Regions from separate parts of the Marinobacter panjinensis genome, predicted to be linked through region 1. Evidence: predicted binding sites of a transcription regulator. Region 1 holds the regulator's gene; each other region holds the start of a gene.
What was found. The regulator sigma-54, encoded in region 1, starts transcription at its own class of promoters, with help from an activator protein. The targets are predictions, from matches to a motif close to ANTGGCATNNANNTTGCTNT.
Positions count from the first base shown of each region.

Region 2: the regulator sigma-54 is predicted to act here: its motif matches at 1,699-1,718, upstream of FDP08_RS05375 (flagellar hook-length control protein FliK).
Region 3: the regulator sigma-54 is predicted to act here: its motif matches at 1,575-1,594, upstream of FDP08_RS11760 (PEP-CTERM sorting domain-containing protein).

Region 1 covers NZ_SZYH01000001.1:1,362,006-1,366,215, reverse strand. The annotation lists gene ptsN (PTS IIA-like nitrogen regulatory protein PtsN) at 1-454, opposite strand, end outside; gene hpf (ribosome hibernation promoting factor) at 551-859, opposite strand; gene FDP08_RS06160 (RNA polymerase factor sigma-54) at 889-2,418, opposite strand; gene lptB (LPS export ABC transporter ATP-binding protein) at 2,538-3,263, opposite strand; gene lptA (lipopolysaccharide transport periplasmic protein LptA) at 3,241-3,852, opposite strand; gene lptC (LPS export ABC transporter periplasmic protein LptC) at 3,836-4,210, opposite strand, start outside.
Region 2 covers NZ_SZYH01000001.1:1,188,505-1,192,714, forward strand. The annotation lists gene FDP08_RS05370 (flagellar basal body-associated FliL family protein) at 1-222, opposite strand, end outside; gene FDP08_RS05375 (flagellar hook-length control protein FliK) at 378-1,640, opposite strand; gene FDP08_RS05380 (Hpt domain-containing protein) at 1,748-2,092, opposite strand; gene FDP08_RS05385 (fused response regulator/phosphatase) at 2,108-3,853, opposite strand; gene FDP08_RS05390 (STAS domain-containing protein) at 3,886-4,191, opposite strand.
Region 3 covers NZ_SZYH01000001.1:2,561,854-2,566,063, forward strand. The annotation lists gene FDP08_RS11750 (PEP-utilizing enzyme) at 1-192, opposite strand, end outside; gene FDP08_RS11755 (2-keto-4-pentenoate hydratase) at 607-1,428, shown strand; gene FDP08_RS11760 (PEP-CTERM sorting domain-containing protein) at 1,631-2,209, shown strand; gene FDP08_RS11765 (MHYT domain-containing protein) at 2,249-3,538, opposite strand; gene FDP08_RS11770 (DUF2897 family protein) at 3,746-3,922, opposite strand; gene FDP08_RS11775 (DNA-3-methyladenine glycosylase I) at 4,007-4,210, shown strand, end outside.

The DNA of each region.
Region 1 (4,210 bases):
TCATCCGGCGATAGAGAGAGTCCGCATCGGTACATTGGCGGAGTTGATCGCAGAATGCCCGTACATTGAACTTTTCGGCCAGCTGGCTCAGCAGTTCAAGGTGTTCACTGGTCGCTTCCTTGGGAACAATCAGGGCAAACACCAGGTCTACCGGCTGGTTGTCGATGGCATCGAAGGCCACGCCTTCTTCCAGGGTCAGCAATACCCCCACAACGTGATCGAGCCCTTCCAGGCGACAGTGGGGAATGGCGATACCCTGGCCAATACCCGTGCTCCCCAGTCGCTCCCGGGCAACGAGGTTGTTGAATATCGCGGTATCACTGAGCGACGGATCATGTTGCTGGATCTGCTCCGCAATGGTTTCCATAACCCGCTTCTTGCTGGAGGCGGGCATCCTGCAAAGGGCCAGCTCCGGCGCGAGTATGTTCTCGATAGTCAGGGATGTGTCGGTCATGAATCGACTGCAGTTCCGTAAAAAAAGGCTGCGGCAGCTTTTGTAACGAAGCCGGCGCCGCAGCTCGATTAACTGTTATGCACCAAACAGGTCGCCCTAGCGGGCTCCGTTTCCGTGCATCCGGTCAACGTTCTTTTCCTTGTGCTTAAGGATCTGCCTGTCCAGCTTGTCCACCAGAGCATCAATGGCGGCATACATATCGCTGTTTTCGGCCTTTGCGTGAATCTCACCACCTATCACGTGTAGCGTAGCTTCCGCCATCTGGCGCACTTTTTCCACCTCAAGGGTGACCTGGCAGTTGCTGATGTGGTCAAAGTGACGCTCAAGCTTGTCAAACTTGCCTGTTACATAATCTTTCAGTGCGGGAGTCAATTCTACGTGATGGCCTGAAATATTGAGTTGCATAGGCTTCTCCTGTTATCGGATGTTTACTACTACACCAGTCGCTTTCTTTCGTTGGACGGAGGAATGTGCATTGCCTCACGGTACTTGGCCACGGTTCGTCTCGCTACCTTGATACCCTGTTCTCCTAGCATGGCTGCAATTTTACTGTCGCTCAATGGCTTTTTCGGGGTTTCCGTTGCAATCAGTTTCTTGATCATCGCCCGGATTGCCGTAGAGGAACATTCTCCGCCCTCGTCAGTGCTGACATGGCTGGAGAAAAAATACTTGAGTTCAAATATGCCACGCGGCGTGTGCATGTATTTCTGGGTGGTCACCCTGGAAATGGTCGACTCATGCATTTCCACCGCCTGGGCAATGTCCGACAGGATCAGTGGCTTCATGTATTCCTCGCCATGATCCAGGAATCCTTGCTGGTGCTCGACAATTCGCGTGGCTACCTTGAGCAGAGTCTCGTTACGGCTTTGCAGGCTCTTGATAAACCATTTCGCTTCCTGCAGCTGGTCTCGCAGGTAAGTGTTGTCGGCACTGCTGTCCGCACGCTTTATAAGTGAAGCATAGCTGGCATTGACACGAATGCGCGGTGCAATTTCCGGATTCAGCTCTACCCGCCAGCGTTCGTTGTGCTTGCGCACGATCACGTCCGGGATGACGTAGTCTGGTTCGGCCTGGTCGAGGGTATCGCCCGGGCGCGGATTCAGCCCGGTAATGAGGGCCAGAACGTCCCGCAACTGATCTTCCTTCAGGCGGCTGCGGCGCAGCAGTTGTGCGTAATCACGATTGCCCAGCAGGTTAATGTAGTGGGTGATCACCAGCCGTGCCTGGGCGAGCCACGGGGTATCCGGTGGCAGCTGGTTCAACTGGATCAGCAGACATTCCTGAAGATTCCGGGCGAAGACACCAGGCGGATCGAAATGCTGCAACCGGTGAAGTACGGCTTCCACCTCATCCATTTCAAGCGGGTCTTCATCAGACTCGTCCATCATCCCCGAATGGATTTCTTCCAGCGGAGAGGTAAGGTATCCGTGATTATCAACCGCATCCATCAGCGCGTGGGCGATGGCCTGGTCCCGTTCGCTCAGGGGCGTCAGGTTCAGTTGCCACTCCAGGTGATCGTGCAGGGTTTCCGTAGGCGAGTTGCGAGTTTCAAAATCGTTGTCGTTTTCATCGTCGTTACGGGCCGATGACGCGGGTGCCGACTGGTAGATGTCGTCCCAGGCTGTGTCGACCGGAAGGTCATCGGGGATGGTGTCGGGACTGTCGGTCTCTGACGACCAGTCAGGCCCGTTTTCGGATTCATCCCAGTCTGAAGACGATTCGGAGGCGGTGTTTGACTCTTCTGTCGATGAGGCTTCGGCGGCGGTGTCGTTCTCGTTTTCCGTGGATTCCGGATTCTGGTTATCGTCGTCTTCCGAGGTTTCCAGCATGGGGTTGGATTCCAGCGCCTGCTGGATTTCCTGCTGGAGGTCGAGGGTGGAGAGCTGCAGTAGCCTGATAGCCTGTTGCAGCTGGGGCGTCATGGTCAGGCTTTGACCCAGCTTTAACTGTAATGAGGCTTTCATAACCATAGTTCAGGATCCGTCACTCGGTCGCTCTCGGCCTTTCCGGGGAGTTGGGGTTGCATAAAAACTCTTTGTATGCTGGCAACTTGCCGTGCCAAGCAAGTTCTTTGCCGAGTGTACTACAGGCGAAATTCATTGCCTAGATACACTTCCTTGACCTGCTGGTTGGCAAGAATGGCTTCCGAGTTGCCGGATGCGATGATATGGCCTCCGCTGACTATATAGGCGTTCTCACAGATGTCGAGTGTTTCCCTCACGTTGTGGTCGGTGATCAGCACGCCAATGCCCTTGTCCCGCAGGTGGCGGATAATGTGCTTGATGTCGCTCACCGAGATCGGGTCTACCCCCGCAAAGGGTTCATCCAGAAGAATAAATGCCGGCTCCATTGCCAGGGCCCGGGCGATTTCCACTCTCCGGCGCTCACCACCCGACAGCGCCATACCGGGGCTGTCGCGGATGTGGGTGATATGAAACTCTTCCAGCAACTCTTCCAGCTTGGCATCCCGTTGGCTGCGGTTAAGTTCGCGGCGGGTCTCCAGAATGGCCATGATGTTGTCACGTACGGTCAGTTTGCGGAACACCGACGCTTCCTGGGGCAGATAGCCGATACCCTTGCGGGCCCTGCCATGCATTGGTAGTGGCGTGATGTCCTGGTTGTCGATGGTGATCCGGCCATTGTCGGCGGGAACCAGCCCTACAATCATGTAAAAGCAGGTGGTCTTGCCGGCGCCGTTGGGGCCCAGGAGGCCGACAATTTCACCGCTGCGGATCTGCAGGGAAACGTCGATGACAACTTTCTTCTGCTTGTAGCTTTTTGCCAGGTTACTGGCTCTGAGAACTGCCATCGGTATCCTGTCTGTCGGGGTTGCTGGGAGAGTTGCTGGTTCTGTTGCGGGGTTGTATGACCATCTCCACACGGCCACTGCCTTCGCCCGCGTCAGCAGCGCCTTCGGCGGTAACAACGCGTTCGGCACTGTCGTAGTGGATAACATCCCCGCGGAACAGGTTACCGTCCTGCTCAATAACCGCCTCACGTTCGAAGGTGACCCGGTTTTCGGCGGCTGACCAGGTGATCGTCAGGGCGCGGGCATCTGTTTCTCCCTGTCCTTCCGTTGCTGGCTGCCGGTAATGAGCTGGCTGGCCGGTTGCTTCAATGCGGCTGACACCGCTCTCGTCCCGGTAAAGTACAACCTTGTCGGCGGTCAGGTTGGTCTGGCCCTGGGTCATTTCCACGTCGCCGGTATAGGTTGCGATACCCTGGCCGTCATCCAGTCGTGCGCTGTCAGCATTGACCCTGATGGGCTGGTCAGACTCCATGTCGAACGCCAGGGCTGTGGGCGCTGCCAGTGCCAGGCAAACAGCAGCCAGTACCAACGATTTCGGTGCGGGCCAACGGGGCCTGCAGCGGAGATCAGATTTACTTGCCAGGCTCATAGCGTCCTTCCACCTGCGAGTCGAGTTCAAGAATGCGGTCATCAATCCAGGCCTTCATTCCAGTAGCTGTGGTCAGGCTGACCGCATCGGTCAGTGCTACCGGCTCGTCCGTGTAAACGGTGCGATCACGGTTATTCATAGTCAGTGCCGTTGTTGTCAGGGTCAGCGGGCGCCCGCCTTCGGCTTCCCGGATGACTTTTACATCCCCAGTCAGGTGAACCAGGTCTTCAGCTTCGAGAAAACGTCCTTCGGTTGCCTGGACCTGCCAGGGTGGATTGCCACCCTCGCCGAACAGTGTCGCCCGGGGCGATTTCATGACAGTCTCGCTGCGGGACTCGAACTGCTCGATCCTCGGGCT
Region 2 (4,210 bases), 170 kb from region 1:
CTTGTCGAGCAAGGTATAAGTGCTGGGAACAAAAACGTCGACCTGCTCCGCAACCTCTTCGTCATCACCACCGGTGATACCGGGAATACCTCCCCCCAGGAACCACATGGTTCCGACCACAGAGAGCCCTACAGCCAGAGTAACCACCAATACAAGCAGTATAATCAGCTTGAGTTTGCCTTTCTTTGCCGGCGCCGCTTTGGGCGCATTATCTTCAGCCATAACGTGCTTCTGCCAGAAATCCGTCAACCGGAGAGGTTATATGAAGGTATAAGCAAAGGACGGGCCAGAAAGCCACATCCTCCTTATCAGAGCAGCAGTTTAGCCTTGCTGTGGAGGATGGGCAAAAGAAGAATTACCGGGGAAGGGCAATCCGATCAGGCGAAGATATCAACTTCGCCCTTCCAGGTCAGATCCAGGGATTCCGGTTGCAGGTCCTGATCCTCCGGGCTGCTGTCTGCCAGGGCACCACTGGCGTTTCCGCCCTGTTCACCAGGGCCCTCTTCCCCGGCCTGTTGCTGCGGAGAGTCCGAAACATCGAATTGTTCGAGGGAAAGGCCCTGCTCGCTCAGCATATCCCTGAGGCGATGGCTGTGGAGTTCCAGCTGATCCCGTACGGCGGGATTGGCCGAATGAATGGTTATATTTGCCTGTTCCTGCTGAACCTGGACCCGCACTTCCATCGGGCCCATATCCGGTGGTGTCAGGTGTATTTCGGCAACTGACATATTGCGTGCAGTCAGCCACGTCAGCTTGCCAACCAGCTTGTCACCCCACTCCGCGTGATTGACCGGTACATCGATAGACGTAGTGTATCCCCGCAACGCGGCTGCCTCGGCGGGCAGCTTTGCACTGTTGGGATTGGCCACCTGCTGGCTGGCCAGCTCGGCAGCTGCCTGAAAGCGTATCGCTCCCTGAACTGACGGCGTCTCCTGGGTACGGGCGGTGTCGGCTGCCACGCCCGACATGAATGCCTCGGTCAGGGCCAGTCCGGCCCCTGCCCCGACACCCTGCCCATTGCCCTGGCCAGGTTTGCTGCCGGCGGCGCCAGGCAGGCCTGTCATGAATCCGGCAATCGCCGGCACCCCCGGCATTACGCCATTACCGCCAGCCTGGCCGCCACTTTTGCCGGTGGCGGCGAACGGCAGACTACTGCCATCAGTCCCCTCGGCCGGCATCAGCAAAGCCTGAAGACCGGCAAACGTCAGAGGCACGGCCTCTTCTGGCAGGTTCTGGTCAGTCATCTGTTGCGGAATAACGTTATCGGCACCAAAGGCGGTATCGGCCATTGCCGAAGGGTCAGCTGATTCACCAGTCTCGGCGGCGGCCTGGTTGTCTGTATTTCCGGTTTCCGCTGCCGCGGCGGCGTCCTTGCGGGCGTCCGGGCGTGTGTCGCGGCTTTTCTCCTGGCGCGCCTGTTCATTTCGGGCTTCATTATGGGCGTCATTCCGGGCGGTTTCGTCAGTGCGCGCCTGGTCCCGTTTTTCGGCCTGCTTTTTGTCGAGCCGCTGCTGTTCGGTACGGGAAACAGCATCAAAATCGCTGTCACCGTTTTTTTCGCGGCCGCCCGACGCCGGCTTTACGCTATTATCGGACTGCGGCCCCTGCGGGGATGTCTGGGGAAGAACCATTTGGGACATGGCAACCTCTTGCCGCTTTTTGCTGATCGGAGTGCATCTATATGCGTTATCCGGTTATTCAGCAAAAGTGGTGCCATTCTGGAAAAAAGCAGTGACCTTTCGTCGAGTTACTCCAGAAACCGTCGGAGATTTGCTTTTACCTGCCCGAATTCGCTCTCGATGGCATCGACCATGGCAACAGCCTCCACCAGGCGATTATTGCGCCCGGCCTTTTCAGCTTCGGAACACAGCTCACCCAACCTCGGTGCACCAATATTGACGCAACTGCCCTTGAAGCTGTGCGCGGATTTGGAAAAGCTGTCCGCGTCCTCCTGCTCCAGGGCCGAACGCAAATGAGCAATGCGATCAGAGGAATCCTTGATGTAGGTGTTGATCAGGATATCGAACTCATCCTCCATTACATCCTGCAACTCGGCCAGTGCCTCTTGATCAAGGTGCGGCTTTTCCGTCATGACCAACCCCCCTGTTTATGTATTGGTGCCGCCCTCCCGGGCAGCAACCTCGGAAAAATGCCAATCATATATAATCTCCGTCCGGGTGCCATTTTCCCGGAAGCTGAGGGAGTGCCCCAGCTTCCGCAACAGCATCAGCCCCCGCCCGGAATAGCCACTGTTATTGCCGGCCGCGGCGTCGCTGCGGTAATCGAATCCGCTACCACTGTCTTCACAAACTATGGTCAGTTGCCCGCCCCGGCCCGTCATGGTATGGGTCAGAGAAAACCGGATAAAGTGGCCTGATACCGACCGCAAGCGCCGTTCCCGCTCGGCATAGTAGCGGCCGAAACCGTCCGGCGTTGCCTTCCAGTCTGAAGACAGACCCAAAACACCGTGCTCCAGGGCATTGGTGTAAAGCTCTGATAACAACGTGTAGATTTCTCCACTCTTGCGCCGCAATCCCGGCACTTCCATACAGATATGGAGCAACAACGGTAACGGACTGAACTGCCCCAGCGACCGGTCCTGGATTTCATAGACACAATGCCATTCCGCAGGGCCCTCAAGTGCCGATTGGGATAAACCGTCCGATACTCCCTCAAGCTCGGCTTCCTCCACCATTTCAAGCGACAATAGCGTTACATCATCCTGTTCTGGCCGCTTGCCGGTGAATGCGTGTATTCCTGCCATCACTGCGTCGAACGGTGAACCGGCATTGCCGGCGTCATCCAGCGAACGCTTCAGGCGGTCCTCGCCGTACATGTCGCCGTGACGATTCTCGGCTTCCATCACGCCATCGGTCATCATCAGCAGGGTATCTCCCGGCTCCGTGCGAAATATCTCCATGCCTGCATCAAAGCGCGCGGCACCAAGCACGCCCAACGGCAGATGCCGGGAGGCAATGCTCTCCAGAATCCCGTCCCTCTTTACAAGAACGCCATCCGGCAACCCCCCGTTCCATATCTGCAACTGATTCAGGTGAAAGTCTGCCTGAATCATTGCTGCGCAACAGAACATGCCAGTGGGCAATATCCGGCCAAGCTTCTGGTTAATTTCCCGCAGCACATCACTACCGCTGAAGCCCTTGCTGGTCATGCCGTAGAAAATCTCGGCCACCGGCATGGCACCGATGGCTGCCGGCAGGCCATGGCCGGTGAAGTCGCCAACCAGTATCTGCATCCCCCCTGCTGGACGCGGACAGGCGAAAAGAATATCGCCGTTGAAAATCGACATGGGAGAGGCGTGATAACGGATATTTGTCGCGTTCAGGCAGCCAGTGTGGGCTATGTTGTCGAACACCCGCTTGGCAACGTCCTGTTCCTCGAGAAGCTGACGATTGCGGTCGCGGATCAGGTCGCGGTGTTCGCTAAGAGTGCGGTGCATCAGCCGCATGCGGTTGAAGGCATTGATCTTGGCTTCAATGATTGTGCGGTTATAGGGCTTCGGGAGGAAATCGTCGCCGCCGGCTTCCAGGCAGCGGGCCAGCGCGTCGGCATCAGACAGCGAGGTCAAAAAGATAAGTGGCACCAGGCGCTCGCCCGCCAGCGCCTTGATATGACGAGCAGCTTCCATTCCGTCCATAACCGGCATCAGCGCATCCAGCAACACAATGTCCGCGCCGGAGTGACGAAATATTTCGACGGCGTCTTCGCCGTTTCTTGCGTCTTCAACCTCATGGCCAAGACGACGTAGAAGGGTTTTGAGAATCAGGCGGTCACTGTCGCTGTCGTCAGCGATCAAAATCCTCAGCGGCCGGTTCTCTGAGAGTGAATCATCCACAACGAACCTCCGCGACCCCGCGATGTCATGACTCAGCGAATCGCAAACAACTGTTCAAAATTGGATATGGACAGTATACGGCGAACGTCATTGTTGCAGTTTTCGATGCGAATTTTCGCGCTGTCGCCGCCGGCGTAGTCTCTCAGTAACAGCAGCATTCCCAGAGCCGAGCTGTCGAGATAGGTGGTGTCGGAGAGATCCACCACAAAGGCCGTCACATTTTCGTCACCATGCTCATAGGCATCACGAAAGGCCTGATGGGTACTGAAATCGAAGCGCCCTTCAATTTTTATGGTCAGGGTTCGACCGTCCTCACTGCGATGCGTCTGAATCGGCATTCCGGTGCCTCCATGAAGT
Region 3 (4,210 bases), 1.2 Mb from region 1:
CCGGTAGTCGAGAGTATCGATCAGCAACCCGTAGCGGCGCGCGCAGTCCAGAAAACCCTTGGTGATGCCTTGCGGGTGGATCTCGGCCTGAAAACGAGAGACTGGTCGCGGGAAATGAGCCGCGTCAACGGTCCATGATCCTGGGCCAGGTGCTTCAAATACTGATGCGGCGGATGAAGTTGTTGTGTTCATGGTTTTATGTCCTGGCATGAATTTACGATTGTGACGTGTCCCTGTTAATCAATAGGACAGGCCAGCCTTCGCCCGGCCGGTGCATTTCTGCCCGAGGGAAGTCGATTGATCGCCATTAATACAAAAATAGACCCAGCCTAGGTTTCGAACAAGAAAATGATTGCTTGAGAGGTGGACTTATTCCGGCCCACTAGACACTCCCCGTTATTTCCCTATGTTTGTTCATGGGCTTTACCTTTTGGGGCATGGTGGGCGCGAATATGAAGCCAAAGTCAGCAAGCGCTCGAATTCTTCATAGGTAGCTAAGCTTTTGGCTTGACAAAATCAGAGAGTTATCCGAAAAATTTCGCGCTTGATAAGACTGTTGAACGAGCATGCTGTCCAATACTTGTCAGGTCGCCAGGAGTAATTGCCATGCTCGCTGCTCCGGAACTTCAAGAAATCGCCTTTCAGATACGAGCCGCACAGATCGAAGTGCAACAGATCGAGCCATTTACTTCGCGTATACCCGCATTTGACCTGCCGTCGGCCTACGCTGTGGCTCAACTCAATCATAATGCTCGCTTGTCGGAGGGCGCCGTGCCCGTAGGCCGAAAAATCGGCTTTACGAACCCCGACATGTGGGCCATCTATGGTGTCCAAGAGCCGATCTGGGCCTACGTATACGATCAGACGGTCACCCGCTTGCCGATGACCGGTGGCACTTGCAGTGTCGGCAGGTTTACCGAGCCGATGATTGAGCCTGAGATTGTCTTCCACTTTCGCTCGGCGCCACCTGTCGGCGCTGACCTCTCCGCGCTACTTGCGTCCATTGACTGGGTCGCTCACGCCTTCGAGATAGTACAGTCCCACTACCCGGGCTGGAAATTTCAGGCTGCAGACACCGTCGCCGATTGTTCATTGCACGGCACGCTGCTGCTGGGCAAACCAGTGCCCATCGACCAACTCGCTTCCGATCCAGTTGCCGCTCTCGAATCGTTCTCCGTCGAGCTTTCATGCAACGGGGAAGTTCGGGAGGTCGGTAATGGCGCCAACGTGCTGGGTAGCCCGCTGATGGCTTTGGTGCACTTAATTCAGGTGCTTTCAAAGCAGCCGGAATGTTTGCCACTGCAAGCCAATGAGATCGTAACGACTGGCACCATCACAACGGCTCAGGCCGTTCGGTCCGGCGAGTCATGGCAAACGAAGGTACAAGGTATCGCGCTGCCGAACCTTGCTGTGGACTTTCTTCCGTGAAGACGCCGCGACGCTGGACTAAACGCTCCTGGCCTATTGTCAGCTTATTTGACGGCTGTAACGACCTTTAAGGGTACGTGGTGTCAGATACGCTTACACGTTATAAGAGGTGCGCCATCAGCCTGTTGATTGTAAAGCCAGTTTTATATGGCTCGAACATTGCTTCGATGACCCTGGCAATCTCATTTGCAAGGAGCTGACTATGAAAAACTTATGGTTGATGTTTGTCATGGCATTCTTGGTGCTGCCCGGCTGGGCGAGCGCAACATTGATTGGTGATCAAGTGCTCATCGAGCAAAACAGGACGACCCTTGGAACGTTTCGGGACGACTTGGTAACCGTGGGCGCTGGCGTCGAGTTGAGCTGCCCCGGCGCCTTCGAGTTGTGCGAAGCCAATATCCCGGGTGACTCACAGGGCTCGATTGATATTGGGGCTTCGTCAATACTGTTTAACCTCGGCAGTATCATTGCTGCAGCGTTCGAAAGTGATATCTTTAACGGATACATTTTCTCGGATCTCGACTGGACCGATGGGCCCGGAGCCATTACCGGCGTCAGTCTTGTCACCGACGTGGACGGGCTGATTGCATCGCGGATCAGCTTTGGCAGCGACTTTGTGGCCGTGAATTTCGAGTCGCTGTTGCTGGATGAAGACGATACCTTCTTCGAACTCACTCTGACCCACTCCGTTTCCGTTCCCGAACCCGGTACCCTGGGGCTGTTGGTAGCCGGTTTGCTAGGCTTCCTCGCGAAAAGTCTGTCCAGAAGGCACCGTTCCTGATCATTAGGAGGCTGGAAAAGCCGACCGGTTGGACGAACCCTACGCTCCACCGGCCTCCGTCAGAAAGGCGGCCCCGAGAGGCGCCCGTGAGTCAGTCTCGCCTGCAAGATCAGGCTTCCCGAGCGTTGCCAATTCTGACGTTTTCATTGCCTTTCTCATCAACATCCGGCTATTACGACCCGAATCCGGAAAACAACTCTGGCCGGCTCTCCAGTTCAGCATCACGCTGGTTGCTTCAGTTCGCGCAGGAAGGTTGCGAAGACGCTCGTACATAGCTTCATGCTGGCGATGGGCAGCGTTATCAACAACCACTACAAACGCACTGGGTGAATAACGGGCAAGATAGCTGCCTTCATCAATGACCTTGATGACCTCATTGGCGGCCGCTGTCATGGCCCCTTCAGCCTGCTCGCCTGGGATATCCCGGTAATTGGCGACCTCCAGATAAATCACAGCAAAAGCATTTTCATCAGGCTCACTTCTCGCCAGCTCCATAACCATGTGGTTGGCCAGGCTGGCGCGGTTTGGTAGCCCAGTGGTCGCATCATAAAGCGCCTTGCGCTCAATACGTTCAGATTGTTCCTGAGCCAGAAACGCTGCGTTGCGACGATGTTTGACGTCGGTGCCGGACACAACCAGAGCCACAAAGATAAGTGCTCCGCTAACCAGCGCAAGAGGGGTGCCCAACCAATCACCTGACAACAGGTTGTCTGCGGCAGGCAGGGCATTCTCGGGATATATCATCGCTGCCATGCCGGTGTAGTGCATACCACAGATGGCCACGCCCATGATCAGTGCTGCCCCAAACTGAAAGGCAATCCCTTTGAATCCCTGAACCGACTGCAGGCTACGGCAAATCAGCAATGCGACTGCAGAAGCACCAAGCGCGATTATCAGGGAAGCCGCGAACAGCAAAGGGTCGTAGGTCATGCCGGGATTCATCTGCATCGCTGCCATACCGACATAGTGCATGGTAGCAATGCCGCCCCCCATAAAGAGGCTGCCGATGATGATGTGTACCGCTCCCGCCCGCTTGTTACCAATGATGTACAAGGCGAGGCCCGAGGTGCCCACGGCGGCTAACCAGGAAGCAACGGTAATGGCAAGGTCGTAACTCATTTCCATTGGCATCACGTAGGCCTGCATGCCGACGAAATGCATTACCCATACGCCGCTTCCCATCGACAAAGCGCCGAGCAGCAGCCAGACTCGCGCTTTTATCCGCTCGAGTGACGCAAGCTGAGCACCAAAATATAACGCGCTGTAAGAGGCAAGAACTGCCACGACATAAGACGCGGCCACCAAGGTGAAATCGTATTGTTCAGTCATTTTGACACCCGTTTTCGTGAATACCACTTATGCACGGGATGTTTTCGTAAGGAGTGAAACATCCCGAAATGTGCAATCGATCACAAATACGGGGAGCTGGAGACTATTGACTCATAATAACTGTAGCGTTTTGTAACATATGCAGGAAGGCTTTAGATTTTCAGCGGGGGAGATGCGCACTCGCAGAAAGCCTGGAGGCCTGGTGGTTCACCACTGCTCTCTGTCTTCTGCGCTTTCTTCGGCTTCAATTTCCGCCTTGCGCTCCTGGATCTTTTTCATCTTTTCCTTCGATATCGGCATTTTGCCGCTATCACGCAGCATGAACAGTCCGCCAAGCACCAGGGCAATGGCACCCAGAAGAAAGACCCAGCCTATCGTTGGCATTAGCATGACTCCCTGACCGGATTGGTTTCCTTTATAGTGGACCACACACCTTCAAACCTACAACCAGATTTCGGATATTACTCCATGTCCTTTGCCAGAATTTACAGCCAGGCAGCCGCCCGCAAGGGAGGAGACGCCGAATTGCGGGCACTGCTACCCCGGGTCGCCGGGCCTGACGAGCTGGAAGCCCGGGGCGACGACCGCTACCTGTCGGAGGTTACCCGCTGTGTGTTCAAGGCCGGATTCGTGTGGCGGGTCATCGAGAACAAATGGCCGGGTTTCGAGGCT